DNA from 3 places in the Paenibacillus sp. FW101-FHT12H11 genome. Region 1 is predicted to be linked to each of the others. Evidence: riboswitches for the same ligand, from Rfam matches in the RefSeq annotation. Region 1 holds a riboswitch; each other region holds the start of a gene.
What was found. A riboswitch is a leader RNA that binds a small molecule or an ion and turns the genes downstream of it on or off. The one in region 1 is predicted to bind cyclic di-AMP.

Region 1 (10,726 bases):
GCGGCCATAGATTGTAACCTTGAAAAACCATGGATGTCGGACGTTTCTCAGGAGGCGCTTGAAGCACACTTTTACCCTCAATGAGAATGTCGCCGGAATCGGGATCGAGAAAACCTCCGATGCTGCGAAGAACGGTTGTTTTACCGCAGCCTGAAGGGCCAAGCAATGTAATTAACTCCCCTTTACGGACATCTAGAGAAATTCCGGTTACGCCTTCTCCGGTTTTATAGCGTTTCGTTAATTGTTGAACTGAAAGCTGAATGTCCATGTGTGCCCCCTTCTATTTTAGGAATGGATCTGTCGTCATTTGAGTTGGAAGCCGCTGGACATAATATCTGCGCTCACAAAGCGCTGTGCAGCAAGCAAAAGAATAATCGTCGGCGCTGTCAAAATAATGGAAAATACAGCTCCCGCATAGGCCGGATAATCACTGATAATCGAGTACATGACAATCGGCATCGTTTTATAGTTTGGGATACCCACAAGGAATGTGCCCTGAGCTTCATCCAGCGAATTCAAGAACGTAAAGATAGAAGCTACGATAATTCCCGGCATAGCCATAGGGAGCGTAATACTGCAAAACACGCGAAACGGGCTCGCCCCTACATCCCTTGCCGATTCCTCTTGCGCCATATGCACATTGCGGAAAGCAGCTGTTGGAATCCACGTCATGAACATGAGTACGTTAATCATATGGATTAAAACAACGCCTATTAATGTGTTCATCAGTCCGAGTTTGAAGAAAAGCACAGCAATCGAAACATAAAGTCCCATTTTCGGAAAAGCATGTGTCAGAAGAAACGAGAACAAGAAAAACTTGCTAAGTGGAAATCGTATACGCGCAAACGCATAGGCTGCCGGAATGCAAAGCACAATAGAAAGTGCCGTTACGATCGTTGCGATGACAAAAGACAAGCCGATTGATTTTGCAATATCTTCTTGCTGGAACACAAACGTCCACCATTTCAGTGACCACTCATGCGGCAAGATATCGGGGTAAGTCCATTTGCCGGTAAAAGCCAGAATAGCAAGATTGAGCAGCGGGCCCAAGAAAAAGATGACGAACACAACAAGGATGAGAAATTCTACGATTTTACGCGGGCCAATTGCTTTTAAATACCAACGCATGCGGACTAACCACTCCTTTCAATAGAAAATGTTTGAGTCGACTGACGGACAATAAGTTTGGGTACTAATTGCTTGGGATGCTCAATGTAGGCTTCCTGACGGATTAACTTGTCGAGCAAACTGAAAGCCTGAATCCCCATCTCTTCCGTATTGACCCTGATCGTTGTCAAAGAGGGTGAAAACATAGCGGCAAAATCAATATCATCGAAGCCGACTACCGCTACTTGTTCGGGAATGCGTACCGACTGTTCCAGCATAAACTTCATAGCGCCGAGCGCGATCATATCGTTGGTAGCAAATAACGATGTATATCCGCCTGCGCGAAACTGCTCCCAATGGGCACGCATGAGCTCATACCCTTCGCCAAACGTGGACGTTGATGCCTGTAAGATCGAACTTGACGGGAACGGAATCCCCAATTCTTTCAAATGATTTTTGAAGCCCTTCAGTCTCAAATTGTGACTACGATGCGTTTGTGGTCCAGCAATTACGAAGATGCGACGATGACCCTGATCTGCGAGATGTTCAGCAACCATTCGGCCGCCTTCCTCGTCTTGATTCACAATGTGCATGACACCATCAACATCCGTAGAGCCATTGACCATGACATAGGGAACTCCGAAGTTTGCGATGTAATCAATCACATTCTGCTGTAAACGGCTAATCAGGATTAGCCCGTCCACCCTTTTTTCCATCATAAAATCAGCCGAACGCAGCGACATTTCATGATCCGTCGTTACGAAAACGGAATAATTCATGCTTGCCGCTGTCATTAAAATTGCATCTAGAATTTTCCCATAAAACGGATGGGAAGCAATCGGATGATGCCGGCGATAAATCAGAACGCCAATGTTATGTGTTCTTTGTGAAACCATTGCCCTTGCTACGGCGTTGGGCTTATATTGCAGTTCTTCAATCAGCTGCAGCACTTTATTGCGTACTTCCAAGCTGGTATAGCCCTTGCCAGATATCACGCGAGACACCGTGGATTTGGATACACCGGCGCGCAGGGCAATTTCCTTAATCGTATGCTCCATGATGCGACCTCATTTCTGTATGTGAGACCGTTCCCACACACTTAATTTAACTTAGAAATATTATTGCTGTGTTAGCAGCAAGATAAGTAATTGTAAAGGCAAAAAAGCTGCCCCCAGGTTATCGCAACCTTTGGAACAGCCCAGACCTCTCCATTGACCGTCTCCCAGCTTTGGGCATACAATTAACTTACTGAATCTACGGAGGCAATTATCTTCCTTACGAGAGGAACTTACTTATCCCATGTTTAAAAAGGTTGTCTGGACAATAGGTACCATCTTGTTGGCAAGTTGCATCGCGGTCACTTTTTTTGTCATGGATACGGAATTAAATGACCTCGAACAAAGCCGATCAGAACCTGCTGTTGCACTAACGCATCCCACCGTTGTTTCCTCAACTCCCAAGCCCGAACAGCCGGATATTTTAACCTATTGGACGAACCAAGAGAAGAAATCCGCACAATCCGGTTATTCAGAAGCCGCAGCTGCCTATCAAAATCGGATCGCTGCCTACTCAGCTGGTCTTCCTTCGATAGCGCCACTAACCTATGATTGGTCCAGCATCCAAAGTCCTTCAGCGGAAATGGAGCTTTATCTCCGCGTTCCTATGACAACGGAATCTACCCATCTTGCAAAACACGAGCCAGCATCTGGGGCTTATATAGGTATGTTAGGGGCAGATCGCAGAGTTGGGTACGATGTTACGAAAATTGAAGATGTGTACGGTCGAAAACACGCTCTTTATTTGGCTTATGTCGGTTGGCGAAAAGTACAGACCGATACGAATACCTATTTCCCGGCGCGAACTGCGGAAAGAGTGAAAGAACTCGGCGGCGCACTCCAGATCGGTTGGGAGCCGCGCTTTGGCTTGGACGACGTGCTGGATGACGAATACGTTCGCCGTTTTGCCCGGGAAGCCAAGGCTTCCGGCATTCCTATTTTCTTGCGTTATGCTTCGGAGATGAATGGCGCATGGGTGCCATGGCATGGAACTCCCCAGCAGTATATTGAGAAATTCCGCCTTGTTCACGACATCATGGCCGAAGAAGCGCCTAATGTTGCGATGGTTTGGTCCCCTAATTTCTCGCCAACGAACACGATTGACGACTACTATCCAGGTGACTCTTATGTAGATTGGGTTGGTTTTTCTTTGTATAGCACACCCTATTCAGGAGACAAAGAGCAGCTAAATGGGACCGTAATCGATACTTTCGCTCCTCTCTATGAGCGTTATCGCCATAAGCCCATTATGATTTCAGAGGGCGCTATTGCTCACACCTATTTACCTACGAATCAAACGTACTGGAGTTGGTCGGAAGGCCAACTGGGGTACATGTACGGTTTACTGCCGCGACTGTTTCCGCAGGTGAAAGCGATCACCTATTTTAACTTCAGTCGAGCTCAAGCAATTCGGACGAATGGAGCTTATGTGTATGATATCGGGGAAAACCCATTCATGGACGGCTTTTATCAACGGTTAATCCAATCCGATTGGTTTATAAGCAAAGTAGAGACAGGTGTTGATCCCATCTCTTATCGCTATACGCCTGTTACCGGTCAATCTCTTCCTACTGGCAAACAAACCGTTCTTGTTTATCCTAAGCTGGAGAACGAGCGGGGTGAACCTCCATTTGCTATCGCCATTTACCAAGGTAATCAGCTTCTTGGCGTCAGTTATGAGGCTCCCTGGGAAATAAACATTCAAGTGAATGCGGAATCGGCGTCAGAACCTTGGTACGCTATCGCTTACAATGACAAGATGGAGCCCACGGCTGTCAGCAAAAAGTAAATGAAACTTGACCTGAATATATGTAAAAATAGCCGCTGTTTCCCCCTAATCAGGAAACAGCGGCTATCTATGATCAACTATCTCAAAAGACAAGGACGTTTGTTATCAAATTTCCAATTAGGGATATAAAACTGCATAGCCAGCGCATCATCGCGAGCTCCCAAGCCCTCTTGATTGTACAGCTGATGCGCCTTCTCAATGGCGTCCATATCAAGTTCTACTCCCAGACCCGGCTTGTTCGGAACCTCCACCATGCCTCCAACAATCAGAAACGGCTCCTTGGTCAACTGCTGTCCATCCTGCCAAATCCAGTGCGTATCAATGGCCGTTATTTTTCCCGGCGCTGCTGCTGCCACATGGGTAAACATCGCAAGCGAGATATCAAAATGGTTGTTCGAATGAGATCCCCAAGTGAGCCCCCATTCCTGACACATCTGAGCTACTCGAACAGAGCCCTGCATCGTCCAGAAATGTGGGTCGGCTAACGGAATATCGACAGATTGCAGCTGAATCGTATGGCCCATCTGGCGCCAATCGGTAGCAATCATGTTCGTTGCCGTTGGGAGGCCTGTCTCACGCCGGAACTCGGCCATGATTTCACGGCCTGAATAACCGTTTTCTGCTCCGCATGGGTCTTCCGCATAAGCCAATACGTGATGCTGATCACGGCACAGGTGAATCGCCTCAGCTAAAGACCATGCCCCATTAGGGTCAAGGGTAATTCTGGCTTGAGGGAAACGTTCCGCCAGCGCAGTGACCGCTTCAATCTCCTCCTCACCGCGCAGGACGCCACCTTTTAACTTAAAATCATTAAAGCCATATCGTTGATACGCTGCTTCGGCAAGTTTCACGACGGCTTCGGGTGTAAGCGCTTCCTCATTACGCAGTCGAAACCAATCATTCGCTGCATTCTCAGCGCCCAGATACGGAAGGTTTGTCCGATTCCGATCCCCGACATAGAACAAGTAGCCTAACATCTCTACTTTATCGCGCTGTTGACCTTCTCCTAGCAGTGCTGCAACCGGAACATCCAGGAATTTACCTAAGAGATCGAGTAGTGCTGCTTCCAATGCCGTAACGGCATGTATCGTGATGCGTAGATCAAAAGTCTGCAAACCGCGTCCTCCCTGATCCCGATCAGCGAATTGCTTGCGAACTTTCGTAAGAATGTTATTGTATTGGCCGATCGATTGACCGATAACCAGTGGGCACGCGTCTTCAAGCGTTTTACGAATATTCTCGCCGCCCGGTACTTCACCTACGCCCGTATGACCTGCACTGTCTTTGAGAATTACGATGTTACGTGTAAAGAATGGAGCATGCGCTCCACTAAGATTGAAGAGCATGCTATCATGCCCTGCAACTGGAATTACTTTTAGTTCGGTAATGATTGGCGTGCTGGAAGCTTGATTTCTCGATGGCTCATTTAGCAGTTCTTGTTTCATGGCTGATCTCTCCCTTTCATGTGGATGAATACCAGTTTAATGAAGATAACAACTAATTAGCTTACCTTAAATTAAATTGTACCACGTCCTCTAGCTCCTAAGTACTTAAATAACTCATATTCACATATTTTTGTTAGGGAATAGTATGCGCTCGCCGGAGAGGAAGTTGACATTATGGTACATTATAAAAAAATGAAGATTGACGGTTGGGAGTTATTTTTTCGCCAAGCCGGGAGTCCATACAACCCAACCATCATCCTTCTTCATGGTTTTCCAAGCTCATCCCATATGTTCAGGGATTTAATTCCTCAACTCACAGACCACTTTCATCTCATTGCTCCTGACTATCTTGGATACGGAAATAGCAGTATGCCTTCCACAGAAGAATTTGCTTACACCTTCGAGAATCTATCCATTCTGATTGAAAAGTTAATTGATAATCTCGGCATTTCCCAATATATATTGTACACCCATGACTATGGAGGTCCTATCGGGTTCAGACTGGCCGTTCGGAATCCGCACCGTATTCTAGGATTCGTTATTCAAAATGCCGTAGTCAGTGAAAACGGCTTAGGGGAACCGTTCGATCTCTTCAAAGCTCTCTGGGCGAATCGAAATCCTGCAACCGAAGCGGCCTTTGCTCAGCTTGCAACCTTTCATTTTACAAAAATGCAGTATGTTACGGGCGTGTGTCATCCCTACCGGATTAGTCCCGATGGTTATTTAATGGACCAGTTATTTTTGGATCGACCCGGGAATAGCCAAATCCAGTTGGAATTGGGCTACGATTATCGGACCAACGTCGAACAATACCCTGTTTGGCAGCAGTACTTGCGAACTTATCAACCTCCTACGCTCATAACCTGGGGCAAAAATGATTTTATTTTTACGGTGCAAGGGGCTCTTGCTTTCGGAGAACTATTAACGTGTGTGGAAACTCACTTTTTATGCGGGGGCCATTTTGTTCTGGAAGAGCAAAGCCAGCAAGTTGCGGAGCTTATCACGCGCTTTTTTGGCCGTATCTATTCACTTAAATAAACGAAAAAGGAGCTGCCGCCAGGCAAGCTCCTTCACTATTGTTGAAGATCGTTAAATGGTATGGCTGATGTACGCTCTTAGGCAAGGATACGGGCCACTGAAAATATGCGCCATGGTTACGATAAAGCTGAGGTGATCCTGTAAAATTTGGAGCGTGGTTCCGACGCGATGGGCTAGCGATTGTTCAACCGCTAATTCCTTTTCCGAGCTAAGTTGGTAAAGCAGCTCATTGTTTTGAGCGACCGTTTTGCTAATTTCCATTAGCGTCTGTGTTTCGACGTCTGATGGTTGGTAAGCCAAATTCGGAAATTGAATGTCGTACGCTTCCAACCGCTGTTTTAAATGAAGAATCTCCTGTTGACGCTGTACAGAATCGTTGGCTCTCTTCCAAGGGAGAAAATTCTTCCATTCTTTGGTTACTTTCATAAGCAGCATGTCTAGTTCCTCCTATTTTCTCTAGAAGAGAAAAAGGAAGCGAGGGAATAGAACCTTAAATCACATAGTTCCATTAAATGTTTCTATCCATTCTTTCTACGCTGACGAAGTTAGCTGACGGATTCGGGTTGAAAGTTAACCCTAACACTTTACATGTGTACTCACCCCAGGAAACTTGGTTCCCCCGCTTCTTTAATCTAAAGAATTAAGCGTATTTTATCAATTTACTCCAATGTATGAGGAGAAGCAATAGTAATATTTTCTTATCTATTCTATGTCCTTAGTCATGCATCCCTTGTAACCAAATCATGATCCGATCTACTACTTCCATATATCTTTGCCCAACTAGCAATCCGGTGTGAGTCGTTTCCCTAAATCCTGTATATTCAGCATGGAGAAGGTCCGCTGTCGCCTTTCCCCTCCGGTCATCCTCTTCACTATTAATGGCTTTAATAACCAAGGCTGGATGAATCATCAAACTGCTGTCTATCGATATTCCACCGCTTACTCCCAATGAAAAATAAAAATCGTTAAATGCTTTTAATGACTCCACCGTTATATACTTTCTCTGAAAATCAATGTCATCTGCTGATTCATCTATACTGGAATTCTCATCTCGGGATGGTGCAGGCATTAAAACGCCTGTTGTCATAGCAGCTATTTCTTTGTAGGGTACAGCTTCATAAACTTCCTTGCTTATGCTTGTATCGATCACCACTAAACCTGCAAGTTCGATGGTTTCAGCCAGCTTTTGGCTCAAAATTCCTCCCATGCTAAATCCTATGAGAATTGGTGGAGCCTTACACTCGGCCAAAACCTCTTTGATATCCTCCAAATAATCTTCGAATGTGACATTTGTCAAATCGAGCACTCTACTTTTGTAGTGCCCTCTCAAATTCATAACATAACAATTCCATCCCCTGTTTATAAAGTGTGGGATGTATTTGCTCCACATCCAACTGCCCGTGTAGGCACCGTGTACAAATAAAAGCGGAGGTCTTTTTGAAGCTCCCTTCTGTAGCTCAACTCCCTCGAAAATTTCTACAAATAGATCATTTTCTCCGATATATTTCACACGATGATCCGGCAAATCTTTTGTGTAATCTTTCATGATAAGCTCCTCCTCGTTATATAGTTTGACGTCAAACTATTACTCTAAAAAAAATTAAAAGTTTCTATAAATTTTCGTTAGAATTCTCAGTAATTCTTCCTTTTCTTTATCCGAAATGTCCATATAAAAAACATCTAACATTTTCTCTGAGATGGTTTCGAATACGGGCTTCAGTTCCTCCCCTTTTGGTGTTAAGGCAACATAGACGACCCTTGAATCTACGGTGTCCCTTTCTTTTGTTACGTATCCAAGTCGGACCAATTTGTCGACAAGTGCAGTCACCGTAGACTTATCTTTATCAATTTTCTTGGCAATTTCCGCCATAGTCAATCTAGGCATCTTAAATAAAGCAAAGATAATATCCCCATGTGAAATGGCAATATCGTCGACTCCATATTTCGCCATTTCGGATATGATAAACCGATTGGTCTTTTCTCTAATTCTGGATATAAGTGATACAGCATCTGTTGGTTTCATATCTGCATTATAGTTTGACGCCAAACTAATGTCAATGATATATTCGAGGCAGTCGATCAAACTAGCCGGCTGCCTCGAACATGGTCACAACTCCACTTTATATATACAAGGAATACCTTCCATATCAGAAGTAAAGATGATAAATGTGCCATCTGGAGAAAAAGCCGGATGCGGATGAGCATCCTGTGTGTTGCCGTATGACTTCCAGCTGGTTCCATGGGAGCATAGCCGCTCTTCTTGTCTCCGTTCTACATCCACTAAATAGATGAAGTGCTGCTCGGGCAGCTGCCCATCCCCGACGATCATCGTATGATTGGCATTCGAAATAAAGTGGCAATACTTGGAGCAATTCATCCACACTTCTTCCACTAATGTCTCTGAGTCCATGAAACGGATACTTTCGTGATAGAGATCATCTTTATGTCGGTACACATAAGCGAATCTAGAGCCATCAGCAAGCCAATATTCATGCGTGATGAGCTCATCATGCGTCTGTTTCTTCGCACAGCGCAGCCGCGTCCCGTCCTTTTGGACTAGCCAGAGTCTGGCATCAATCAGATGCCCAGGACCTTCATGACAAAATAAAATGGTCGATGGGTCATTGGGACGAATTTGCGGATGCCCGAGCCAACAGTCCAGCTCCTCATGTACGATATGGCTGGTTCGCTGTTCGATATCCAGGTAGATGATTCGGCAGTGCGGTTTCGCTGCCCATTGCGGCTCGAAATTGGACCAATCCCCTTTGCCTGGTACGACATCCTTTTCATTGATTTCGACTAGTACGAGATACTTGTCATCTGAGCTGAGACCGGGATTGGCATTGGATTTCCAACCTGCAGGTGTCGTATAGAGAACGTCTTCCATCAGCGTCGTCATATCCAATCGCATAATTCGCTGATCCCTGCAATATATCAAGTAGTTGTCGTCACTCGTCAGACTGCAGCTGAAATCGTGAATATCGGGTCCTTCCGTTAATTGCAGGGCCGTTCCATCGTTGAGATCCATCCGATAAAGCTGACGGGATCCCCCTCGCTCGCTTGCGTAAATGAGATAGCGATTGTCGTTTGTGATCATTTTATAATAAAAATAAGGATGATGATTCACCTGCTCCGGGACTGTCAAACGAGTCATAGATCGGCCCGTATAGGCATCGGCAAACGGAAGGAACTCGTTACGAGTCGTAGAACCTTTAGCCATCTGTGATCACTCCATTCTCTTAATGTTAGGGCCGAGGCCGCAGCATCTTCATCTTCTCGGCAGGTTTAAGCGGCAAAGTCAATTGCAGTACCGAGCGGTTTGGAGCACGGAATTCCGCCTGAACCTCTGTGTTCGCTTGTACGACGGAAGCAGCAGCGTCGAGCTCATCTCCCCGCTCACCCAAACGCCATGCAAACAGTAGTAGTGCCTCCTGCATGCTAGCGAAATCAAATTTCTTCCGCTCGCCGGTGTAGATGACATAGTCAAGAAACCGTTTATCCCGCTCCTGCCCAAGCTCCCATCTTGGCTGTTCCCCGTCAAAGGCTGCGAATATTTTTTTCACCTGCAGTGTCTGCCCAGCTATGTGTACCAAAGCTGAATCGGCTGCTGGCGAAACAGCCTCCGCCTTAACCTCATGCAGGCTGCCTCCAATCTCAAAGCGAACTCTTAGGTCCGCTGATTCGATAGTCCCGTCAATGGGATCAAGTCCAATGTGCGTATTGCCGCCATTCGTGCAAAATCCGATGCCGAACAACACATCCTTCCCCTTTTGAACACTGGAATAAATTCCGGAAGAGTAGTCGTAGCCTTCGTTCAGAAGGCGCAAATGAATGTAGGTGGATGCGTCACCATTGCGTACATAAGCTAGCAAATTGCGGCGCTGATTCCACATCACATCTTTGCTGAAGGTTCCCACACTAACCGGCCCTTCCATATATGTAGTTGCTTGGTTAACCGTATTGCCAGTTTCGTCTTTGCTAATCGTCTGTACATGCTCCGCTGTTTCTGTACGTTTGAATGCCGGTATGTACTTCTCAGGACATCCGATATCATTGCCATACCAGTCCAGATTGTATGTCAGTTGATCGTCTGGCATGAAGTTCAACTCCCCTTGGCTGGCAAGCTGCAAGAACGATAAAACTTCCGGCGTCATCATCGTATGATAGGCACGGCTGTGCGGACCTGACCATTGCTTGCTGGGGACATGGAAATGCTCGGCAACCATCCCCCATGCCACATCCAGCATCTCCGAGCTGAGCTGTTTCGCTTCCGCAACTTGGGTCGCAGTATG
Region 2 (10,726 bases), on a different contig from region 1:
TGATTGTTCAGGTCTCGCAGCCACGCCAGCCTTGTTTTAAAGTAGGCAAACGTCTGGAGTGGGCCAAAACCCCGCTGCACATGCAGGAAACGGGATATACCGGTTTCTATTTCAGAGTTTTGCAAGAAGGATTCCTCTCCGTAAATTCCGAAGTGAAGCTTGTCGCCAAAGATGCTGACGGCGTAACGCTGGCCTATGCGAATCAAATCAAATATCACGATAAAATGAGCAAGGATGGAGCTCAACGTCTCGTACAGACGGAAGCTCTATCTGAAAGCTGGAAGAAATCCTTCACAAAACGATTGACGGAACTCGAGTTATGATGACAGGTGTTATTTTGGCCGGAGGGCTCAATCGCCGCATGGAAGGAAGAAGCAAGGCGCTGCTTCCTGTTCAAGATCAGCCCTTGCTTCTTCGCCAGCTTACGGAAATGTCCCGTATTTGCAACCAGATGATTGTTGTATCGAATGAACCCGAGGCGTTCCAATTACTTCTAGCATCTAATTCCATGCCTTTGAATGTACAATGGGTGTCAGATATATATGTTCAAAAAGGGCCGTTAAGCGGTATTCATGCAGCTGCGCAAGCCGTAACTGAACAATTCATGTGGATTGTTGGGTGTGATATGCCTTTTATTTCATCCGAAGCCGCAGAAGCTATGAGACAAATGTGCCAAGAAGCCAATGTTGATGCGGTTATTCCGGTCATAGACGGCAAGGTTCATCCGCTCCATGGCATTTACTCGAGGTTAGTTGGTTCTGAGGCTGAGGTATTATTGAAGCAGGAACAACATCGATTAATGGGTTTGTTGGATCATATCGATTGGTTGCCTGCGGAGAATGCTTTTTTTGAAAAGTTAAAACTGTCGTCAAAGTTTGTAACGAATGTGAATACGCCGGATGAGTACAAGTCTATGTTAGAGAATCTATCATGAGTGTAGGATTTAGCTGAAAAATGTGTCATAATGGACTGGAGAGAAGGTGAACTTCATGCCGAAGCTGCTGATGGATCGTTTTGGACGCATGCACGATTACTTACGAATATCCGTTACGGATCGCTGTAATCTTCGTTGTGTTTACTGTATGCCCGAAGAAGGAATGGAATTTGAACCGGATGACAAGCTGTTAACGTTCGAGGAAATCACCGAGGTTGTTCGCGTGCTGGCTGGACTAGGTGTCCGAAAGCTGAGATTAACCGGCGGAGAACCGCTTGTACGTAAAAATCTGGAACAACTGATTGGCATGCTCTCCCAAATACCCGGGATTGAAGATATTGCGTTGACAACGAATGGGATTTATTTTGCTTCAAGAGCTGAAAAGCTTCGCGCAGCAGGGCTAACCCGTGTAAATATAAGCCTGGATTCCTTGAAAGCAGACCGGTTCTCACTCATCACCCGAGGTGGCGATATTAACCGTGTTCTGGCCAGCATTGAAGAAGCTTATCGTGTGGGCATTACCCCGATCAAGTTAAATGTTGTCCTTATGAAGGGCATGAATGATGACGAAATTGAAGACTTTTTACAAATGACGATGGATCGTCCGATTCAAGTTCGGTTCATAGAATATATGCCGATCGGGCATCAGGATGAGGCGTGGAAAAGCCGCTATTTGCCTTTGTCGACCGTATTGGATCGCTGTAAGGAAAAGGGTTGGAATGCGATAGCCTCGGACGCCGTATATGGGAACGGGCCTGCTCAAAACTTCCGGATCGAAGGCGCTCAAGGTTCATTCGGGCTCATTCATCCGATCAGCGATCACTTCTGCGAGACCTGCAACCGCCTGCGAATTACGGCAGATGGCAATGTGAAGCCATGCTTGTATTGGTCAGATGAATTTAATGTTCGGACTTATATTGGGAATGATTCGGCAATGGAAGACCTTTTCTTCCGTGCTTTGGATATCAAGCCGCAAAATCATGAGATGGCGCAGGCACTGCTGAATGAAAGCCAGTCTCATACACCAACACTTCGCCGGATGTCGCAAATTGGCGGTTAGCCCATAGGAGGAACGGACGTTAGTGAATAGCGATGTGAAGCTTAAATTCGGGCGCAAAGTCATTTCGGTGGAAGAAGCCCGAAGCGTGCTTTCCGAGTATGTCGAACTTACTGAAACGGAAATTGTACCGTTGTCCGCTGCGTTCAACAGGCGATTAGCCAAGGATATTTATGCCGATCATCCCGTGCCTCATTTTCGCCGATCCGGCGTGGACGGATACGCGGTTTGCGCTGCGGATATTGAACAGGCATCGCCAGAAAATCCTGCTATTTTGCGTGTCATTGAGCATATTCCAAGCGGAACGGTTCCTGAGCTTACTGTGTATTCAGGTGCTGCATCCCGGATCATGACGGGAGCGCCTGTTCCAGATGGAGCGGATTGCGTGGTGATGCTGGAAATGACGGATGCACTTCCCTTACTGGACGCAGGGGTAAGCTCGACTCAGGTCTGCATTAAGAAAAGTATACCCGTGGGCAGCAACATAACTCCTATTGCCGGGGAAATAGCCGCGCAGGAGTTATTGCTTCCGCATGGATCACAAATCGGACCTGGTGAAGCGGCGATATTAGCGACTTTTGGTTATTTCTCCGTGACGGTTTTCCGTAAACCGAGGGTAGCGATTTTTTCAACAGGCTCTGAGTTATTGAATGTTGAAGAAGCGTTGCTGCCTGGGCGAATTCGTAACAGCAACAGCTACATGCTTGCTGCGCAAGTCGAAGCAGCGGGCGGAGAAGCGGTGATTATGCACGCGCTCTCGGACAATGTAGAAGAGGTGGAAGACGCTCTGCTGGAGACATTAGGCAAAGTTGATCTTGTTATCACCTCCGGCGGTGTCTCTGTTGGTGACTATGATGTTCTGGTGGATTTGTTTGGAAGGTTTGCGGGTAAGCTCCTGTTTAATAAAGTGGCGATGCGGCCAGGCACGCCGACGAGCGCAGCCTTTTGGGAGAATAGGCTGCTGCTCTCGCTCTCCGGTAATCCCGGCGCATCGTTTGTAGGCTTTGAGCTATTTGCTAAGCCGCTGATTAAAGCGATGTCAGGCTGCCTATCTCCTTGCCCCGAAGCCATGACAGCTTATTTGGATGTGGATTACGACAAAGGCTCGGCATTCCCGCGTTATGTCCGAGGGACAACGCATGTCGAGAATGGTTGTTTGCGGGTTAAGCCTTCCGGCATTGATAAGTCCAGCATCATGGTTTCCATTAAAGATGCGGATTGTTTGATTCAACTGCCTGCCGGAGGCTCAGGTTTTGCGAGAGGCGAATGTGTTCTTATATATCCGATCAAATAAAAAAAGACCTGCTTATCACTCATCTTCTTTCAAAGAAGTTGGTGTAAGCAGGTCTATTTACAAGGAATAGTCAGGTTGGAATGAAGGCAAGATTAGATTGCGAAAGTAGCCAAGATGATAACAAGCAGAACATAAAGGACAAGAACGACACCTACAGATCCGTATCCAGATCCGTATCCAGTACCACAACCAGCTGCATATGACATAGTATCCCCTCCGGTTCTTAAGTATTTAAGTGGGTTGAATCACTATACATCAACATCATATGACGTAGAGACATTCGTTGATTGGACGTATGCCCTGATTTCTAAATGGAGAACGCCTAATTAGGCATAGGTATTGTCAATGATTTTCCAGTATACTTGTATATGAGGTGATACATAATGAGTGAAATTCGAACATTGGAACAACAGGAATTGCCGGAGAGTCTTGCATTATCCCAGTTTGCTTTTCAATATGAGCTGAGCGCAGAAGAGCAGGAAGATCGCAGCAGTTGGACAGATCCGAAGCAAATTTGGGGCTATTTTGTTCAGGGGAAACTAGCTGCTAAGCTTCAAATTAACCAATTTCATACGTGGCTGAATGGTCAGCGTTTTGCCATGGGCGGAATTGCGGGAGTAGCAACTTGGCCGGAGTACAGGCGCAACGGAATGGTCGCGAAGCTGCTGCTTCAAGCGCTCAAGGTGATGAAAGAGCAAGGGCAAACCGTCTCCTTTCTATCTCCGTTTAAGTTCGAATTTTATCGGAAGTATGGCTGGGAGACGTATATTGACTACCTGAAATATGAAATTCCTGCGGATAAACTTCCAAAATTCCATGCTCCGGAAGGCAGTTCAATCGTTCGTGTGACGAGGGAATGGGAGCTTTTGAATCCTATTTATGAGCAGTATGCCCTGCAATTTAATGGAATGATGGAGCGGGACGCAAATTGGTGGAATAATCGATATTTTAAAAACAAAAAAGGTACGGTAGCCCTCTATGTTAATGCCAAGGGTGAACGGACGGGGTACGTCTTTTATCAAGTAAAAGAGTATACAGCAACCATTCATGAGATGGTGTTTTTGGATGAAGAAACGAGACGCGGGTTATGGAAGTTCATAGCCGATCATGATTCCATGATCTCGAAGGTGGAGGTTAAAGCGCCAGCGGATGATCAGCTTCCTTTCTTGGTGCATGATCCTAAGTTCAAGCAGGAGAAAATAACATATTTTTCGGCGCGTATTATCGATGTGGAAGCTTTCCTGAAGCAGTATCGGTTTGAACCGCGCCAAGAGGTTGAGCCGATCTATTTGCGGATTTTTGATCCGCATGCGGACTGGAACGATGGCGTTTTCCAATTGCAATTCACAGGCAGCGGGGAGAAAGCGGAGGTCACCAAGTTAGCTGAGGGCGAGCAACCGGCAGATGAGCGTATACTGAGTTGTAGTATTCAAACGTTGGCTGCCTTATTTATGAGTTATCAAAAGGCGGGCTTTATGGCTAAAATTGAGCGGCTTCAAGGCTCGCAGGAGCTGGTTACTCGGTTGGAAGCGGCAATTCCGCAGCGCACGACGTATTTGGCGGATTTCTTTTAGGATTCGGTCCCGGTGTTCCGGGGCCGTTTTTTGTTAGTGCGCTATCTCTCGGAAATTTCAGCCGAGAACGAGGAAATAGAGGACTCCAGTTCCCTTCAATGGATCAAAAGCTAGTTTTCCGTTGGGAGTCTCCAGGCTACCCAACGCTCTCGCACTGCACTTGCACGCTCCGACGAGCTGAAAAGGAACTGTGGGACCTTATTCCAAGGAAAACCACCTTTTCGGCTGGTTTAGGGGATCTACAAGACTCTATTTTGCCGGCTTCTATAAAAAGTACAGGTTTGAGTACAAATAAGAGCCTGTAGTTCCGTTCCGAAAGAGAAATGCTCGTTTTTCCGCGAATAGCGGACGCCAGTTCCTTTGAGGTGATTCCACCGAATAGATCCATAGATTCCTAAGGTGCCCGGAGTTTCATCACAGTTCATGCGGGGCTTTCAGTACGTTCGTCAAAATTAAAAAACCCGTGATCATCACGGGTTTAGTTTGTACACTTTTACAGTTTGGAAGCCGAATTTGCGTAAGGATTGCTGGGAGCCTGGAATGTAAATATCAACGCGTTTGCCTTTGATGGAACCACCGGTATCCGTTGCATAAGCATACATGCCGCCTTTTGGCAGGCCGTTGAAATCATAACCTTCTATATAGAGCTTAGATCCAAGTGGAATAACCGATGGATCTACAGCGACGGTTCCGATTCCTAATGGATTCCCCATATAGTCCAATGCTCCAAAGCCTCCATTTTCAGAAGGATCAGCGGAGTAGGCTGTTGACTCAAATAGCTCATAATCAGGTGCGTGATGATTGCCGTCTTTACTTAAAATCGCTAAGTTGCTGCTTGCATCCCACTGAACGGGAATGTCGGAAGCATTGCTTAAGAACCGAAGCGGCACGTAGACACGTCCGTTTTGGAACTCAGCGTGTGTGTCCATCTCGACAGGAGTGCTATCGATTTCGGCCTCTTTTTGACCTGACACCAAGGAAATAGAATGCTTGTCATTGTTCAGTGTGACTTTAATTGCGTCGCCTTCCTTTTGCCATTGTACATCATAACCCAGTTTCTCAGTTACGAAACGGATCGGTACTTGTGTAGCGTGGTTGTCATCCAAATAAGGCTGGGCATCCGGAAATTGAACCAGGTCATCGTTGACTTGCACTTTCACGTCCATACTCGCGGCTGCTGCATAAGCATGTCCCGAAAATGGGGAAAGAAAGCCTCCTGCCAAAACTGTGAAGGACACAGCAAGGCATGCTAACCCTTTTGTAAGCATATTCAATTGGTAATCCTCCTTCAAAATGAGCCTCCGAGGTTAGTTGACGGGTTCGGGAAGAAGGTTCTCCCTAGTCTGCTCTGCTTACAGAGCAAATATTCACCCCATGTAAATCGTCCCCCGTACCGGCACTTTGTCTGTGCACCGGACTCGGCTTCAAATATTCTATCATTGATAGAATAATGGAAACAACGCCCAAAATATGGTTAAAGGTCTTAGACCATACTGGACTTAGGTCTAGGTACAAAAACAGTCGGGAGTCCGTTTTGACGTGAATCCATTTCGGCTACGATAGTAGCATGAAGATTACGCGAAGGGCGGTGCAATAGTGAGCATGAATCGATCAAAAAGTTGGGCGCTGATTCTGATAGCAGTAGGCTTTCTCATTTGTATGCATCAAGTGGGCATGCATTTTCATGTCATGGGACTGCTGGTTCCTGTGGCGATGGTGGGGCTAGGTTATGTGGGGATAACTCATGGCAAGAAGATGGGATGGCTGATTTTTGGCATTGGCGCTTTGATATTAATTACAAAATTATCTGGTTTCCTAGCGATTGTGTTTGCAGTGTGGTTAATGTATTACGGCTATCGCATGCTAAAAAAACAAAACGATTCGGCGGAGTTCAGACTGTAATCAACAAGAACATAGGGGGTGTGGATGATGAGCGTATTTGATCGAATTGGTAAAATGGCCGATATGGCTTGGCAGGAGGCAGCAAGCAAGCTGGACCTGCATGAACGGGGAGGCGGCCATTCCAGCCATTCCAGCCACGCTGGACACGCTGGAGCATCGCGCGGCATCGCCGAGCTGGAGGAGCGCTACGAGGAGGCGCTGCAGCGTACGATTGAGCTGCGCAAGCAAAGCGTCGACGCGCAGGAGATGGCGCAGCTGCGCGCCGAGCAGGCTGAACTGGCCATGCGCGCAGGCGACGAAGAGCTGGCGCGTATGGCGCTGCAAGAGAAGCTGCGCTTGGAAGCAGCCTGCGCGCAGTACCGCGCGCAGTACGCGAGCAGCCAGGACGTCTGCCTGGCGCTCGCAGACGAGCTGGCGGGGCTGCGTGCCGGCCGCGCAGCAGGAACGGGACAGCCGCGAAGCGGGCTGTCCAAGGAAGAAGCTCGCGAAGCATTGCGCGAGCTGGAAGCGACCGGCCGCGAGCTCGGCCGGGAAGCGCTGCAGGGCTTGCGCGTGGCGGGGCGCGTGTCGAAAGAGACGCTGAAGGAGGCTGGCAGCAACCTCCAGCAGGAGCTGCGCAAGCTTCAGCAGGATTGGCGCGACAAGAAATAAGCCTCGCGTGATTGTACTGCGCCGCGCACAGTATGCGGCGCAGCCGGATTCCGGCCTCCATTCCTCATGCTAGAGCCTTGCTGGGCAAGGATTTGCATCTTGGAGGCTGTCCATTCTTATGGTATGCTAGGAATCTATATGAACGAATTAATCGGCAGCCAGAGGAGGTGCAGCGATGGGCGAAGAAACCAAAAACAACCGCAACCGGAATACAGCTCTTGTGCTGATTGGCGCCGGTCTTTTTTTGCTTCTGGATCATACGATAGGCTTTTTCCCCATTCTTGCGATTATCCTCGTCTTGCTGGGCATTCATCGGGTCCGTTCCCGCAAAGAGCGCAAAGGGTTTGTGCTCATCGGCGTGGGGGCTGTGATTCTCTTTGGTGATCATATTACGATTGTTTTCGCTATCGTTTTGATTTCATTAGGATTCTTTTTCATACGGTCCAAGCAAGTGCATAAAGATGACACCTATATTCAGAAGCAGAAGCTGATGGACAGCGTTCGCTTGGGGCGTGAGCCTTGGATCATGCGCAATAGTTCAACGTGGTACATTATCGGGGAGACGTATATCGATCTCTCGCTTGCCATACTAGAGCAAAAGGAAACAACGCTTATTCTGCAAGGTGTGATAGGCGATGTAGATATAAAGGTACCAGATGATATTGGCGTCTCAGTAGGAGCATCCGTTACATTTGGCCAAATTCAAGTTGCAAGTGAGCGGGAATCAGGTGTAATGAACAAATTACAGTGGCAATCGTCCAATTATGAGAGCTGCGACCACCGCGTGAAACTTGTGCTTTCGTATATTGTAGGAGATATTAAAATTAAAGTGATGTAACGTCTAGAGGAGGTTCAGCGCATATTGGACGGCTATAAACGCAGATTAACGAATATGATATGGCGCAGTATGGCTGAATCGATTATTTTTAGTTTTTTTGTATTTGGCGCTATCATCTATTTTATGAACTCAAACAATCTAATCACGCCATTTACGAGTTGGCAAGAAGGTGTGAAATTCGTTTTCATGGCCATCGTGATTATCGGAGGCATTGGCGCAGGGTATGGTTACTGGAACAGCTCACGGATTACACGCCGGCTTGAGCCGCTGATGGAGACGATGATTTTGCTTGAAAAAGGGACCTTCGCCCGCGAAGGCTTCCAGAATGGCGAAGATGAGATCGGGCGTCTCGGCGAGCAGCTCGGTCGCATTATGAAACGTTGGGAAGAGCAGGTTACTTCCCTGCAGCGGCTATCTAACAATAATGCCGAACTTGCGGAGAAAGCGAAATTGTCGGCTGTTATTGAAGAACGGCAGCGATTAGCACGGGAGCTGCACGATGCGGTAAGCCAGCAATTGTTCGCAATTTCGATGACCGCAACGGCTGTTGGCCGAACTTTGGACAAGGATTTCGAGAAAGCCAAACGGCAGATTCATCTGATTGAGGAGATGGCTTCCGTTGCACAATCGGAGATGAGGGCGCTGCTGCTTCATTTGCGGCCTATCCATTTGGAAGGAAAACGATTGTCCGAAGGGCTTGTTGAGCTTCTCAAAGAGCTGGCGGCCAAGGTGCCGATGGCGATTACGTGGGATATGGACGAAGAGATTCGTTTAAATAAAGGCATTGAGGATCACCTGTTCCGGATCGTACAGGAAGCTCTCTCGAATGCATTGCGTCATTCCAAAGCGAATAAGCTCGAAGTTAAGCTGCTGCACCGCGCTGATGGCGTTCGCCTGGCGATCCGCGATGATGGTGTCGGTTTTGAACTGGATGCGAAGAAACTTACCTCCTACGGCATCGTATCCATGAAGGAGCGGGTTAACGAAATTGGCGGCTCTGTTGACATTATTACGGCTCCTGATCGGGGTACACGTATCGAAATTCGAGTGCCGATTCTAGCTACAGATGCAGTGGAAAGTGTATAGCGATTGGACTGATGGCAGTGGAAAACAGGAAAACAGTTCTGATGACGAGAGGAGAAGCAAATGGACGATACATTGATTAAAGTCTTGCTTGTCGATGATCATGAAATGGTGAGGATCGGACTTGCCGCTGTTCTGGGAACAGAAGATGGCATTGAAGTGGTCGGAGAAGCCAGCAACGGGCAAGATGGCATTCGATTGGCTCAGGAATATCGACCGGATGTCGTGCTGATGGATTTGGTCATGGAAGGCATGGACGGGATCGAAACAACCCGGAAGCTGCTGCAGCTGTATCCGGAGTGTAAAGTCATTGTGTTGACTAGCTTCTTGGATGATGAGAAAATGTATCCAGTGATTGAAGCTGGAGCCTTCAGTTATTTGCTCAAGACGTCTCGTGCTTCCGAGATTGCTCAAGCGATTCGAGCCGCGGCCAAAGGGCAATCCATTCTAGAATCTCAGGTTGCCTCTAAGATTATGAACCGTTTCAGACAGCCTAAGGCGGCAGCGGAACCGCATGAAGAGCTGACGGATCGGGAAATGGAAGTCCTGCGGCTGATCGCCAAAGGGAAGTCGAACCAGGAACTGGCGGATGATTTGTTTATCGGTGTGAAAACAGTGAAATTTCACGTCACGAACGTACTCGCCAAGCTTGGTGTGGAGGATCGAACACAAGCTGCCATCTATGCTTTTAAGCATGGCTTGGCTGAGTAGCAACATGGGACAAGGGAGCGATAAGGATGAATTTTCTCAAGCAATTGTGGAGCTGGTTTGGTTCCATTGCCATTTCTTTTGTTTTAGTCGTATTTCTTGGCGTTTTTGTGTTCCAATCGACCAAAGTAATGGGTCATTCTATGGACCCTACGCTGCATGACAGTCAACGCGTGTATGTATCAAAGCTTTCTCATACGTTCAACTACGAACCTAATTATGAAGACATCGTCATTATTGATTCTAGAGTTGATTTGAAGCGGACGTTCAAGAACGACCTGCTGGACAGCCCTCTGCTTAGCTTATTTACAAAAGGCGATGACAAACACGTGTGGATCAAACGTGTGATTGGGAAGCCTGGCGACCATTTAGAGATGAAAGACGATAAATTGTACCGGAACGGGCAATTGCTCGAAGAGCCGTATTTGAATGAGGCGATGAGAGCAAACGGGAACAAGGAGTGGACGGTTCCGGAAGATCACGTATTCGTAATGGGAGATAACCGGAATAACAGTATGGACAGCCGGGTCATTGGATACGTTCCACTCGATCATGTCTTAGGCAAGAAGCTCTTCTAATAAAAAGCGACCCTCTGGGTGAGCATGCGGATGCATGAGCTCATTCCAGAGGGTCGCTTTTTTTAAATCACATCTGTGTATCTAGCAGCAGTCCTCTCATCGGAACC
Region 3 (10,726 bases), on a different contig from region 1:
TAAGGATATACGCAGGACAATCGCGAATAGCTCCGTACGTAGAAATGTTTTCATATATATGTAGAGATAGGCAGCATCTTGTTTAAAAGGAATAAATCTTGTGACCCCGCTGATCCAGCTTCGGCGGGCTATTCGCGTACCCAATTGCGGAACATCCACGAACCAGTTGAAAAAGGCATATAATCGTGCTTGCTGCTGCCGTTCCTTCGTAATGAGATAATCCCATCCGATGTAGTATTTGGATACGTAATGCGTAGCGGTTAACCAAACCAGTGTAAGGACAAGAGCAGCTCCGCTTGCCCAGAGGACGCTTGTCAGAAATTGCAGCGAAATCAGCACGGCTGTTGCCAGCCAGCGGAAGCTAACGGAAACCCTTCTTGCGCGCTCATGAGTGAATCGGCTTTCTTGCCAGCTGGCCAATAAATTGCCTACCTTCATTAATAGAAGCAAGGCAAGCATCCATAAGAAATGCTGTTCATCGCGGCCAAGGCAGTGATGATACAAGGGCCATAGGACGACCCATGCCAGAAATGTCCAGAAGGCTTGAAGCACTAAGCTGTACATGAATCCGCCGCGGAAGTAAGGACCCATCTGATGTTCAACGCGCAGTAGAAACATACGGTCTGCGCTTCTGGCTAGCGTGCGAATGGGGCTTGAGGCTAACAAAGGTACCAGCAGCAAAAGGACGATCCACAGATAAGGATAATCTGTCGGAAGGCGCTGTAGTATTTTTGCATAATAATAGGAAGAAAGGATGACAAGAAATAGCAGGAAGCCAAAAAAATTGCTGCGCGCTGCATACTGCAGGTAACCCATGGATTCCTTCATATAATGTTCAAATCTCTTCTGCCATAGGGCACGGGTATCCATGTCCATCGCCTTCATACCAATTCTCCTTTTACAAGCTTATAAAAGATGTCGTCCAATGACGCTTGCTGGAGTCCTGTCTGCTGACGTAATTCGACTAAATCGCCTTGGGCGACCATATGTCCTTTGTGCAGGACGACATAGTTATCGCAATATTTTTCAATCGTAGACAAAATATGCGAGGATATGAGAAATGACGCGCCGCGTCTCTTCATTTTGACCATCAACTCGAGTAATGAGCGGATGGCTAGCGGATCGAGCCCGAGAAAAGGCTCATCAATGATGTAGAGAGAAGGTTCGATCAGGAATGCATTCATGATCATGACCTTTTGCTTCATCCCTTTGGATAAATGGCTTGCGAACGAGTTGAGCTTGTCCTGCATGTGGAACTGCTCGAGCAGCGCTTGCGAGCGGGAGAGATAGTCATCCTTCGTTAAGCCGTAAGCCATGGCGGTTAACTCCAGATGCTCACGAATCGTAAGTTCTTCATAAAGCTCTGGACTTTCAGGCACATAAGCGTAAGTGGCACGGTAAGGCAGCGGATCTTCGGCCAGCGTCAAACCGTTAATTTTTATAGAACCCCTTTGTGGTTGAAGCAGTCCAAGGATGTTCTTGATGGTTGTACTTTTTCCTGCGCCGTTCAAACCAATTAATCCCATCATTTCACCTTGGCGGATGGAAAATGTGAGGTCGTGAAGAACGGGTTTATTTGGTAAATATCCCCCGAATAAAGCGTCAACTTGTAATATGGGACCCATCTCAGTGCCTCCCTAAATAGCTAATTATTGGAATTTATATACGTGTTTCATACCTGATAATTATAAACAAATTTAGTTTCGAAGCCTAGTTTAAGAGTGAAAACACGAAGAAACTTAGTATTCGTACGTTATAATGAGTTAAAAGTAGATAAAAGGTGGTTTTATTTTGAAAATAAGCTATTTTTAATTGATTTAGCCCTTTTTAGTAGGTGTTAATCCCTTTACAGGCAGAGATTAACAGCGTAATATACTTTTCATAATAACTTAATAACCAATTTGCCATTTTTCCATTCGCTGAGTTCCAATTATGGGAACGGGGGAACCACTGTTAACTTATAAAGCGCCAACGCTGACGAAGTGAACAGAGTGAGTAACAGGGGTGAATCTTGGACGTTGAACGGAAGTTTACGTCTGAGTAGGGCGACTCTCACGTCCGAATCCGTCAGCTAACCTCGTAAGCGTAAGAGAGGTAACGATTGTCGTGCGTGCTATTTGTGTATTTTTACTATGCAAACTAAGCCAGCGAGAAGAGTCCTCTTCTTGCTGGCTTTTTGTCCCCATAAGGACCTTTAACTGTTTCGGACGACTAATCGTAACCCGGAATTCATAGGATGATGAATAGCAAAGCGGGGTGGGACGACCAGAACGCAGCTGTTTCCAAACACTGCCGATGGACGACACGTTAAGTTAAATTAAAAACCTTAGTCGCGTCAAATTTAATCATGCTGTAACCTGGCGGCGAGGCTTTGAAGGAGGACCGAAGAAGTGGGCAGTATCTCTTTTAGCGAGACCCATGTAAAACGATCATCCAGCATGTCCTTCGCATTGCGATGGAAGCATGAAAACTTGCGTTTGATTTTAAGCCTGGCTATAATCTCAATCGCAATGACTTTCATGTTTTTGGTGTTGTTGTACGGTACGGCTACCAAGAGCGTATCCGTGGTTGTGAATGGACAAGAAACCGTTGTGCACACGAAGCAATGGGTCCTGCAACGCCTACTGGATGAACAAGCCATAACGATTGGTGAACACGATGAAATATCTGCAGACCCTGCGGCTACAATCAAGGGCGGGGACAAATTCGTCATCGAACACGCTTCTCCAATTCAATTGACTGCTGATGGAAAGACCACCACTGTTTACACAACTGCAAGAACGGTTGAAAGTGCATTGCAACGTTTACATATTGCACTTGGGGAGCACGATAAGCTGACTCCCGAACCGACAGCCTCTTTGGGATCAGGCGATGAAATCAAAATCGTCCGTGTGAAAAAAGAGACGGAAGAAGTAACAGAGCCGATTGCATTCGACACGGAAAAGAAAAATGATGCATCGTTGCTTAAGGGTAAAGAGCAGGTCGTTCAAGAAGGTAAAGAGGGCGTACTTCTGAAAAAGAAAGAGAAGACTTACGAAGATGGCGTATTAGTTGCAGAAGCTGTTGTAGGTCAAGAAGTACAGGAACAAAGCGTTAAAAAAGTTGTGTCCGTTGGCACAAAAAATCCTGTTGTTGTTCTATCGGCGTCATCCCCTAGCGTGGATGAGGTCTCTAAGAATGGTGTAACATTCGGGTATAAACAAATCCTCAAGAACGTGAAGCTCACGGCTTATTCAGCGGGAGCCGATTCGACAGGCAAAGCCGAAGGTTCTCCTGGGTATGGGAAGACCTATACAGGAACGACAGTTACTGAGGGCAGAACGATTGCGGTAGATCCGAAAGTTATCCCACTGGGATGGTGGGTTTACATTGAGGGTGTTGGCTTCCGTCGTGCTGAAGACATTGGTAGCGGTGTGAAAGGCCAAATGATCGATGTTTACTTTGAAGATCATGGCTACGCTAATAAATTCGGAACGAAACAAGGATATACGGTCTATGTCGTAGGACCGAAAAAGCCGTCTGAGAATTAACGTGTAAACGTCTGTTTCAGCGGGAACAATGTCAATATACGTTGCCAGGCAAGCCGCCTGGGCGAAAGAAGAGGGAATCCCTCTTCTTTTTCTGCGTACTGGGAAGGGAACCGATTATGATTAAAGAAGTCATCGTCGTTGAAGGGAAAGACGATACGGCCGCTATTCGCCGAGCCGTCGAGGCGGATACAATAGAGACAGGCGGCTCAGCCATCGGGCAAGCCGTATTGAAGCGAATAGCCCTCGCGCAGCAGCGCAGAGGCGTCATTATATTTACGGATCCGGATCACGCAGGTGAGCGGATACGGAAGATTGTGGCAGCCAAGGTGCCGGGCTGCAAGCATGCCTTCATCACGCAGGCGCAGGCCGAGTATAAGGGCGACATCGGCGTCGAGAACGCAGCGCCGGAGATTGTCCGTGAGGCGCTCCAGAACCTGCGGACAGAGTACGACGGGGCTGTCTCGCAGCTTACCATGGAGGATCTCATAGCCGCAGGCTTGATCGTTCATCCGGAAGCGGCATCCCGAAGGCTCGTCGTTGGCAATGCCCTTGGCATCGGCTACTGCAATGGCAAACAATTTTATAAGCGATGTGCGATGTTCCAGATCTCGCGTGAGGAATTTGAGGCAGCCTTGGAACATCTGGAACCAAAGATATAGTGAAAGTGAAGTAAGGGATGACAGTGGATTTCAGAATTCAGAACCTATAGATAAATGAGGGCTACATTATGACTATACCCGGCAGTGAAGTGATTGTAACAGTGGAAGATGTCGCAACACCCAGTAAGACGAAACAAATTATAAAAAAGCACAATCTTGTGCTCAAAAAGAGTCTGGGCCAGAACTTCCTGATCGACCAGAACATCTTGGGCAAGATCGTTTCGGCTGCCGAGCTTGGGCCTAACAAAGGCGCGCTGGAAGTCGGCCCTGGCATCGGGGCGCTTACCCAGCAGCTGGCCAAGCTCGCAGGGCGCGTCCTGGCCGTGGAGATCGATCAGCGTCTCCTGCCTATCCTAGGCGAGACGCTCGAGCCTTATCCCCATGCGAGTGTCGTGCATGGCGATATTTTGAAGACGGACCTGCCGGAATTGTTCCGGCAGCATTTCGACGGGCTGGATGGCGTCAGTGTCGTCGCCAATCTGCCCTACTACATCACGACGCCGATCATTATGAAGCTTCTCGAAGAGAAGCTTCCTTTGGAGAACATCGTCGTGATGATTCAAAAAGAGGTGGCCGACCGCATGGCGGCTCGTCCGGGCACCAAAGATTACGGCAGCCTCAGCATTGCCGTACAGTTCCACTGCGAGCCGGAGCTTGTCACGATCGTGCCGCGCACCGTCTTTGTGCCGCAGCCGAACGTTGACTCTGCCGTCATCCGGCTGCGTGTGCGCAAAACTCCGCCGGTCGAGGTGGCGGACGTGGACTTCTTCTTCGCTGTCGTCCAGGCGTCTTTCGTCCAACGGCGCAAAACCTTGTACAACAACCTCGCTGCGAGGTTCTTTACGAAAGAAAACAAATCGGAGCTGGAAACTCTGCTCCATAACATCAACATCGAGCCTTCGCGCCGCGGCGAAACACTCAGCATGGACGAATTCGCGCGCTTATCGACTGCACTTCGCGCGCACGGCTGTAAATAACCCGCACCAAATGCCCAGCCCCGCCATAGGATAACCCATGGAGGGGATTTGTGCGATGAGGCAAGGTGATTTTGTAACCCGTAAATCCTATGGCGGCGACGTCATGTTTAAGATTGAACGTATCGATCAACTGAAGGCAGTCCTACGCGGCGTCGATTACCGATTGCTTGCGGACGCGCCTTTAGTGGACTTAACGTTGAAGAACCCGACAGAGTCGATAGACCATCCCAGGTCGAGTTCGCCTGAATTTCGCGAGTCATTGCGAAGGCTGGCGGTTGCCCAAGTGCAGCTCCAGGAGAAAAACCAACTCTCGGTTGCCCATACGCAGAAAGTGAACGCGGGATATTTTGAAGTCCCGGGTAAAGTGCTGCACTTAGACGGTGATCCGACTTATCTACGCAAGAGCATGCAGCTCTATGGTGAACTTCGTGTGCCCGCTGAGGGCTTCTATATTCCCGAGCCCCAGATGGCCGACGCGCTTCACCGGCTGCTTCCGCAAATTAAGCCGGATATTGTCGTCATCACAGGGCATGACGGAATACTTAAGCATCGCAAAGCAGCTGGGCCAGGCGGCTTGTCCAGCTATAAGAACTCGCAGAACTTCGTGAACGCGGTTCAAATAGCGCGGCAGTATGAGCGCAATCGCGACGCGATGATTGTCGTGGCTGGAGCTTGCCAGTCACACTTTGAGGCTTTGCTTCGAGCTGGAGCCAATTTCGCCAGCTCGCCGGCTCGTATACTCATCCACGCGTTAGATCCGCTGTGTATCGCCGCAAAGCTATCCTATACATCCGTGAAGGACACGATTTCGATGTTGGATATTATGGATTTGACGGTGACGGGGCTTGATGGCCTAGGTGGTGTAGAGACACGAGGGAGCTACCGAATGGGTGTTCCCGGCATTCAACATACAGATGAGCATGCGTAAATCTTTGCTCAGCACATGATTTTCTTTTAAGGACACTTGCCTGATACTTCTCTCTTCGGAGAGGGTAGCAGGGGAGTGTTCTTTTTTTATTGGAAAAGTGTGAATAATTTGCGAACTTTGGAGACAACCTGTACAATGGGGAATTCAGAAATTAGGCGAAAATCCCGTTGACAACTGGATTATGGTGCTGATATAATATTTGACCCTGTTTGACATGCTTGTCAGGATGGGTTATAATTAACAAGGAAAGAGGTGGTAGTTGACAATGGCAAAAAATGCGCTGTTGGAAATCAAACGCAGTTTGGAGCCCCACGTCGGGCAGAAGATCATGTTGAGAGCGAATGGTGGCCGTCGAAAGACAGTCGAACGTTCCGGTGTTTTAGAAGAAACCTACCCTTCTGTGTTTATCGTGAAGCTTGACCAAGAATCACACGCCTTTAAACGAGTGTCATACAGCTACGCCGACATTCTTACCGAATCTGTTGAAGTTACGGTTTGTAATGATGATGGTCAGGTTCGTATCACCTATATCCAACATTAAGCTTAATAAGTTTCTATAATGAGCAGACCCTAGGGTCTGTTTTTGCATTTGAATGGTCTTGGTGCGTCTGGGCATACTAACCTTACTTTACGCTTACGCTGCCAGCTTTGATCGCTCAAAGCTCAGACTAAGCTCAGGAAAAGGAGGTTTTTTGATGAGTCGCAGAAGAGGTGTTATGTCCGAAAGTTTTAAAAATGAGTTGGCGAAAGATCTGGGGTTCTATGATGTCGTTCAGCGCGAGGGTTGGGAAGGAATTCGTACCAAGGATGCCGGGAATATGGTGAAGCGAGCTATTCAGATTGCAGAAGAACAGTTGGCGAAGCAGTATGTAGCCTCAGCGCCGCCGGTTACGCAAACTTCATACGGGCAGAATGGCTCTACGCAGCCAAGCTTCTCACAGGCGCCAATGTACAATCAGCGGGTTGTACAGTCTCAACAGCACTATGGACAGCAAACGCAGGCTTTTACACCTTCCTATAGCTCTCAAAACACGTACACCTCGTCTTCACCTAGCGGTCAGTCACAAGCGGGCTGGAATCCTATGGCATCGGCCACCCAACAAGCGGGGCAAGGCGAACGGCGACCCTACTACAGCTAAAGCGAATGCTTTAGCTTTTTTTTTGCGCTTTTGTTATAATATTTTAACGGCAAACGAGCAAAAGAAGGTGATCCTGATGAAGATTTTTGAAAAAGCACCGGCTAAAATTAATTTATCCTTAGATGTTTTACATAAAAGACCAGATGGTTATCATGAAGTAGAGATGGTCATGACGATGGTCGACCTGGCTGATCGGATTGAAATGCAGGAGCTTTCGCGGGATACGATCATTATTTCCAGTCAAGCGGGCTATATTCCGTTGGATGAGAAGAACTTGGCCTTTCAGGCTGCGCGGCTTATCAAAGATCGCTATGACGTCAAGCAAGGCGTTTACATTCATTTGGATAAAAAGATTCCCGTGGCTGCAGGACTTGCAGGGGGCAGCAGTGACGCGGCGGCAACGCTTAGGGGTTTGAATCGGCTTTGGAATTTAAACATCCCTATGGAGGAGCTGCAGGTGCTTGGCGCTGAGCTTGGATCGGATGTGCCCTTTTGTGTAACGGGAGGGACGGCTGTCGCCAGAGGGCGCGGAGAAAAGCTGGAGCCAATCGTCTCGCCGCCGCAATGTTGGGTTGTATTGGCCAAGCCTCCCATCAATGTGTCCACGTCGGAGATCTACGGCAAGCTGAACGCTCGTGAGATCAAGAATCACCCTTCAACGGAGAATGTCATGAAGGCGATTCGTGAGAAGCAGTTTGACCAGCTCTGCGGCAACCTCGGCAATGTGCTGGAGGAAGTAACGCTCGACCTGTACCCGGAAGTTAGACAATTGAAAGATTGCATGCAGCGTCTCGGCGCAGACGGCGTGTTAATGTCCGGAAGCGGGCCGACGGTGTTCGGCCTTGTCTCCAAGGAAGCGAAAGTTCCCCGTATTTATAATGGGCTCCGAGGATTCTGTAAGGATGTTTATGCGGTGCGGATGTTGACCTAGCATGTGGAGTTGTGTGCGAGGGGCCCGAAGGGGCTCTTTTTTAACGGAGTGGATAAAGGGGCAGCACTTAATCTACTAGAACGATAAAGCCGTCAGGCTCATGCCTTGGCGGTGCTTTTTTGTGGAAATATTCACCTTGCTGAGAGTAATTTTTACTGTGTTAGTATTATGTTATGTATATGTTAAGTTAATTTTCATGTGAAGCTTGAATAAATACGTATAAAAGTGGTATATTTTCTTTATATTATTCGGATTTTGGGGGGTAGTGCGATGAAAAAGTTGAAAAGGAGCGCTAGGCTGGTAGAAATGACGCAATACTTGTTATTTCGCCCCCATTCGTTAATTCCTTTAACGACTTTTGCCGAGCGTTACAACTCAGCGAAATCCTCGATCAGTGAGGATTTGGCGATTATTAAAGAGGTTTTTGAAGAAGAAGGACTCGGGGAACTGCAAACGCTTGCGGGTGCAGCCGGCGGCGTGAAGTTCTCACCGAAAGTGCCGAAGGAAACCTCGTTGAAGTTCATTGAGCAGCTCTGTTTGCAGCTGCAGCAGCCTGAACGGATCCTGCCAGGCGGTTACTTATATATGTCCGATATCATGGGGCAGCCCCAGTATTTGAATGAAATTGGCAAAACGTTCGCATCTGCGTTCGCAGGGCGTGATATCGATGTGATTATGACCGTAGAAACGAAAGGCATTCCGCTCGCGTACGCGACGGCTACTTATATGAATCTACCCGTTGTTGTTGTTCGTAGGGATAGTCGGGTAACAGAAGGCTCAGCCGTAAGCATTAACTATGTTTCCGGCTCCAACAAACGTATTCAGACCATGTCGCTTGCAAGACGCGCCTTGAAAGAAGAATCCAAGGTGCTTATCATCGATGATTTCATGCATGTCGGCGGAACGATTCACGGCATGATGGATCTGCTGGCGGAATTCAAAGCCTCAGTCCAAGGGGTTGGCGTCTTCATGGAGTCTGTGGAAGTGGAAGAACGTTTAGTGGATCAATACGTTTCCCTATCCCGATTGTTTGGCGTTGATTCCAAGACCAAACAAATCACGGTAGAGCCAGGTAATTATTTTGATAGTAAAAAAGGAGACGCGTAAAACGATGGAATTCATCTCAACAACGGCAGCACCTGCTGCTATCGGACCTTATTCACAAGCCGTGAAGCTCGGTAATTTGCTGTTTACTTCAGGACAAATCCCGCTTGGCTTAGATGGGCAAATCGTACAGGGCGGCATTAAGGAGCAAGCTCATCAAGTGTTTGCAAATTTGAAAGGCGTGTTGGAAGCAGCGGGTACTTCTTTCGATCAAGTTGTGAAAGCGACCGTTTTCCTCAAGGACATGAATCAATTTGCTGAGCTGAATGAGATCTATGGCACCTACTTTGGAGATCACAAACCGGCTAGATCGACTGTCGAAGTGGCTAGATTACCACGTGATGTTTTTGTCGAAATAGAGTTAATTGCTGTGATTCCTGTCGAAATTTAACAGTAACATTAAGATTGTATAAAATTATCGAAAATTTCAAAAAAATAAGAAGGAATTTGCACAACGATGTGGAATATTACACCCAAGTCTCAGAGATGGAAAAAGGTGGTGAACACAAGTGCAAATTACAGATGTAAGGCTCCGCCGGGTCAACTCCGAGGGGAGGATGAAGGCAATCGCTTCCATAACTATCGATAATGAATTCGTAGTACACGACATTCGTGTTATTGATGGGAACAACGGTATGTTCGTAGCGATGCCAAGCAAACGAACGCCGGATGGGGAGTTTCGAGATATCGCTCATCCAATTTCTTCTACGACTCGTGAGAAAATTCAAGCTGCGGTATTGGCTGAATATGACCGTGCAGCGGTAGAAGAAGAGGTTATTGAAGAAGGCGCATAATGTCTAATAATTGAGAGGGCCCGTAAGGGCTCTCTTTTCTTTTTGGGGACTTTGATGCTATATTTGGTAAAGAACTGTTAACTACTTCATTTAGGCATAAATCATACAGCTATTTATAATAAAGGGGTTGGATAGTCTTTGAAACTCATGGCGATTGTGTTGGCGGCAGGACAAGGTAAACGAATGAAATCGAAGCTGTATAAGGTGCTTCATCCGGTTGTAGGCAAACCGATGGTAGGGCATGTTGTAGATACTCTTCGGCAAATAGATGTAACAAGAACGATGGTCATCGTAGGATTTGGAGCAGAAGCCGTCCGGAATTATCTTGGAGATCAGGTTGAGTATGCACTCCAGGAGAAGCAATGTGGAACCGGTCATGCGGTCCTGCAAGCGAAAGATTTGTTAGGCGATGAAGACGGGATGACGGTGGTCATCTGCGGAGATACGCCGCTAATCTCAGACGTAACGCTTAAGAATACGATAGAACTTCATCAGCGTTCGGGCGCGGCAGCTACGATCCTGACAGCGAAGCTCGATGAGCCGCAAGGCTATGGCCGTGTGATTCGCGGTGAAGATGGCAGAGTTGCGCGAATAGTTGAACAGAAGGACTGCAGCAGCGAGGAAGCGGCTGTTCAGGAGATTAATACAGGGACATATATTTTCG

Region 2: linked by a shared signal. The riboswitch ahead of AC3WTJ_RS27935 (stalk domain-containing protein) and the one ahead of AC3WTJ_RS23900 (hypothetical protein) in region 1 are both predicted to bind cyclic di-AMP.
Region 3: linked by a shared signal. The riboswitch ahead of AC3WTJ_RS36100 (resuscitation-promoting factor) and the one ahead of AC3WTJ_RS23900 (hypothetical protein) in region 1 are both predicted to bind cyclic di-AMP.

The regions. Positions count from the first base shown of each region.
Region 1 covers NZ_JBYTCO010000007.1:303,721-314,446, reverse strand. The annotation lists gene AC3WTJ_RS23930 (ABC transporter ATP-binding protein) at 1-268, opposite strand, end outside; gene AC3WTJ_RS23925 (ABC transporter permease) at 304-1,128, opposite strand; gene AC3WTJ_RS23920 (LacI family DNA-binding transcriptional regulator) at 1,134-2,165, opposite strand; gene AC3WTJ_RS23915 (glycoside hydrolase family 26 protein) at 2,407-3,951, shown strand; gene gudD (glucarate dehydratase) at 4,029-5,396, opposite strand; gene AC3WTJ_RS23905 (alpha/beta fold hydrolase) at 5,571-6,434, shown strand; gene AC3WTJ_RS23900 (hypothetical protein) at 6,486-6,869, opposite strand; cyclic di-AMP (ydaO/yuaA leader) riboswitch at 6,953-7,091, opposite strand; gene AC3WTJ_RS23895 (alpha/beta hydrolase) at 7,150-7,980, opposite strand; gene AC3WTJ_RS23890 (MarR family winged helix-turn-helix transcriptional regulator) at 8,035-8,517, opposite strand; gene AC3WTJ_RS23885 (oligogalacturonate lyase family protein) at 8,542-9,654, opposite strand; gene AC3WTJ_RS23880 (DUF8769 domain-containing protein) at 9,680-10,726, opposite strand, start outside.
Region 2 covers NZ_JBYTCO010000009.1:384,712-395,437, reverse strand. The annotation lists gene AC3WTJ_RS27965 (MOSC domain-containing protein) at 1-323, shown strand, start outside; gene mobA (molybdenum cofactor guanylyltransferase) at 320-934, shown strand; gene moaA (GTP 3',8-cyclase MoaA) at 990-1,994, shown strand; gene AC3WTJ_RS27950 (molybdopterin molybdotransferase MoeA) at 2,017-3,285, shown strand; gene AC3WTJ_RS27945 (sporulation protein YjcZ) at 3,378-3,491, opposite strand; gene AC3WTJ_RS27940 (GNAT family N-acetyltransferase) at 3,669-4,859, shown strand; gene AC3WTJ_RS27935 (stalk domain-containing protein) at 5,330-6,127, opposite strand; cyclic di-AMP (ydaO/yuaA leader) riboswitch at 6,141-6,293, opposite strand; gene AC3WTJ_RS27930 (LiaF transmembrane domain-containing protein) at 6,462-6,761, shown strand; gene AC3WTJ_RS27925 (PspA/IM30 family protein) at 6,786-7,412, shown strand; gene liaF (cell wall-active antibiotics response protein LiaF) at 7,588-8,250, shown strand; gene AC3WTJ_RS27915 (sensor histidine kinase) at 8,275-9,336, shown strand; gene AC3WTJ_RS27910 (response regulator) at 9,397-10,044, shown strand; gene lepB (signal peptidase I) at 10,071-10,619, shown strand; gene AC3WTJ_RS27900 (hypothetical protein) at 10,687-10,726, opposite strand, start outside.
Region 3 covers NZ_JBYTCO010000018.1:52,544-63,269, reverse strand. The annotation lists gene AC3WTJ_RS36110 (ABC transporter permease) at 1-885, opposite strand, end outside; gene AC3WTJ_RS36105 (ABC transporter ATP-binding protein) at 882-1,625, opposite strand; cyclic di-AMP (ydaO/yuaA leader) riboswitch at 1,908-2,101, shown strand; gene AC3WTJ_RS36100 (resuscitation-promoting factor) at 2,391-3,530, shown strand; gene rnmV (ribonuclease M5) at 3,647-4,189, shown strand; gene rsmA (16S rRNA (adenine(1518)-N(6)/adenine(1519)-N(6))-dimethyltransferase RsmA) at 4,258-5,166, shown strand; gene yabG (sporulation peptidase YabG) at 5,222-6,094, shown strand; gene veg (biofilm formation stimulator Veg) at 6,360-6,635, shown strand; partial or broken gene AC3WTJ_RS36075 (small, acid-soluble spore protein, alpha/beta type) at 6,790-6,960, shown strand; gene ispE (4-(cytidine 5'-diphospho)-2-C-methyl-D-erythritol kinase) at 7,310-8,164, shown strand; gene purR (pur operon repressor) at 8,435-9,271, shown strand; gene AC3WTJ_RS36060 (RidA family protein) at 9,276-9,659, shown strand; gene spoVG (septation regulator SpoVG) at 9,778-10,062, shown strand; gene glmU (bifunctional UDP-N-acetylglucosamine diphosphorylase/glucosamine-1-phosphate N-acetyltransferase GlmU) at 10,201-10,726, shown strand, end outside.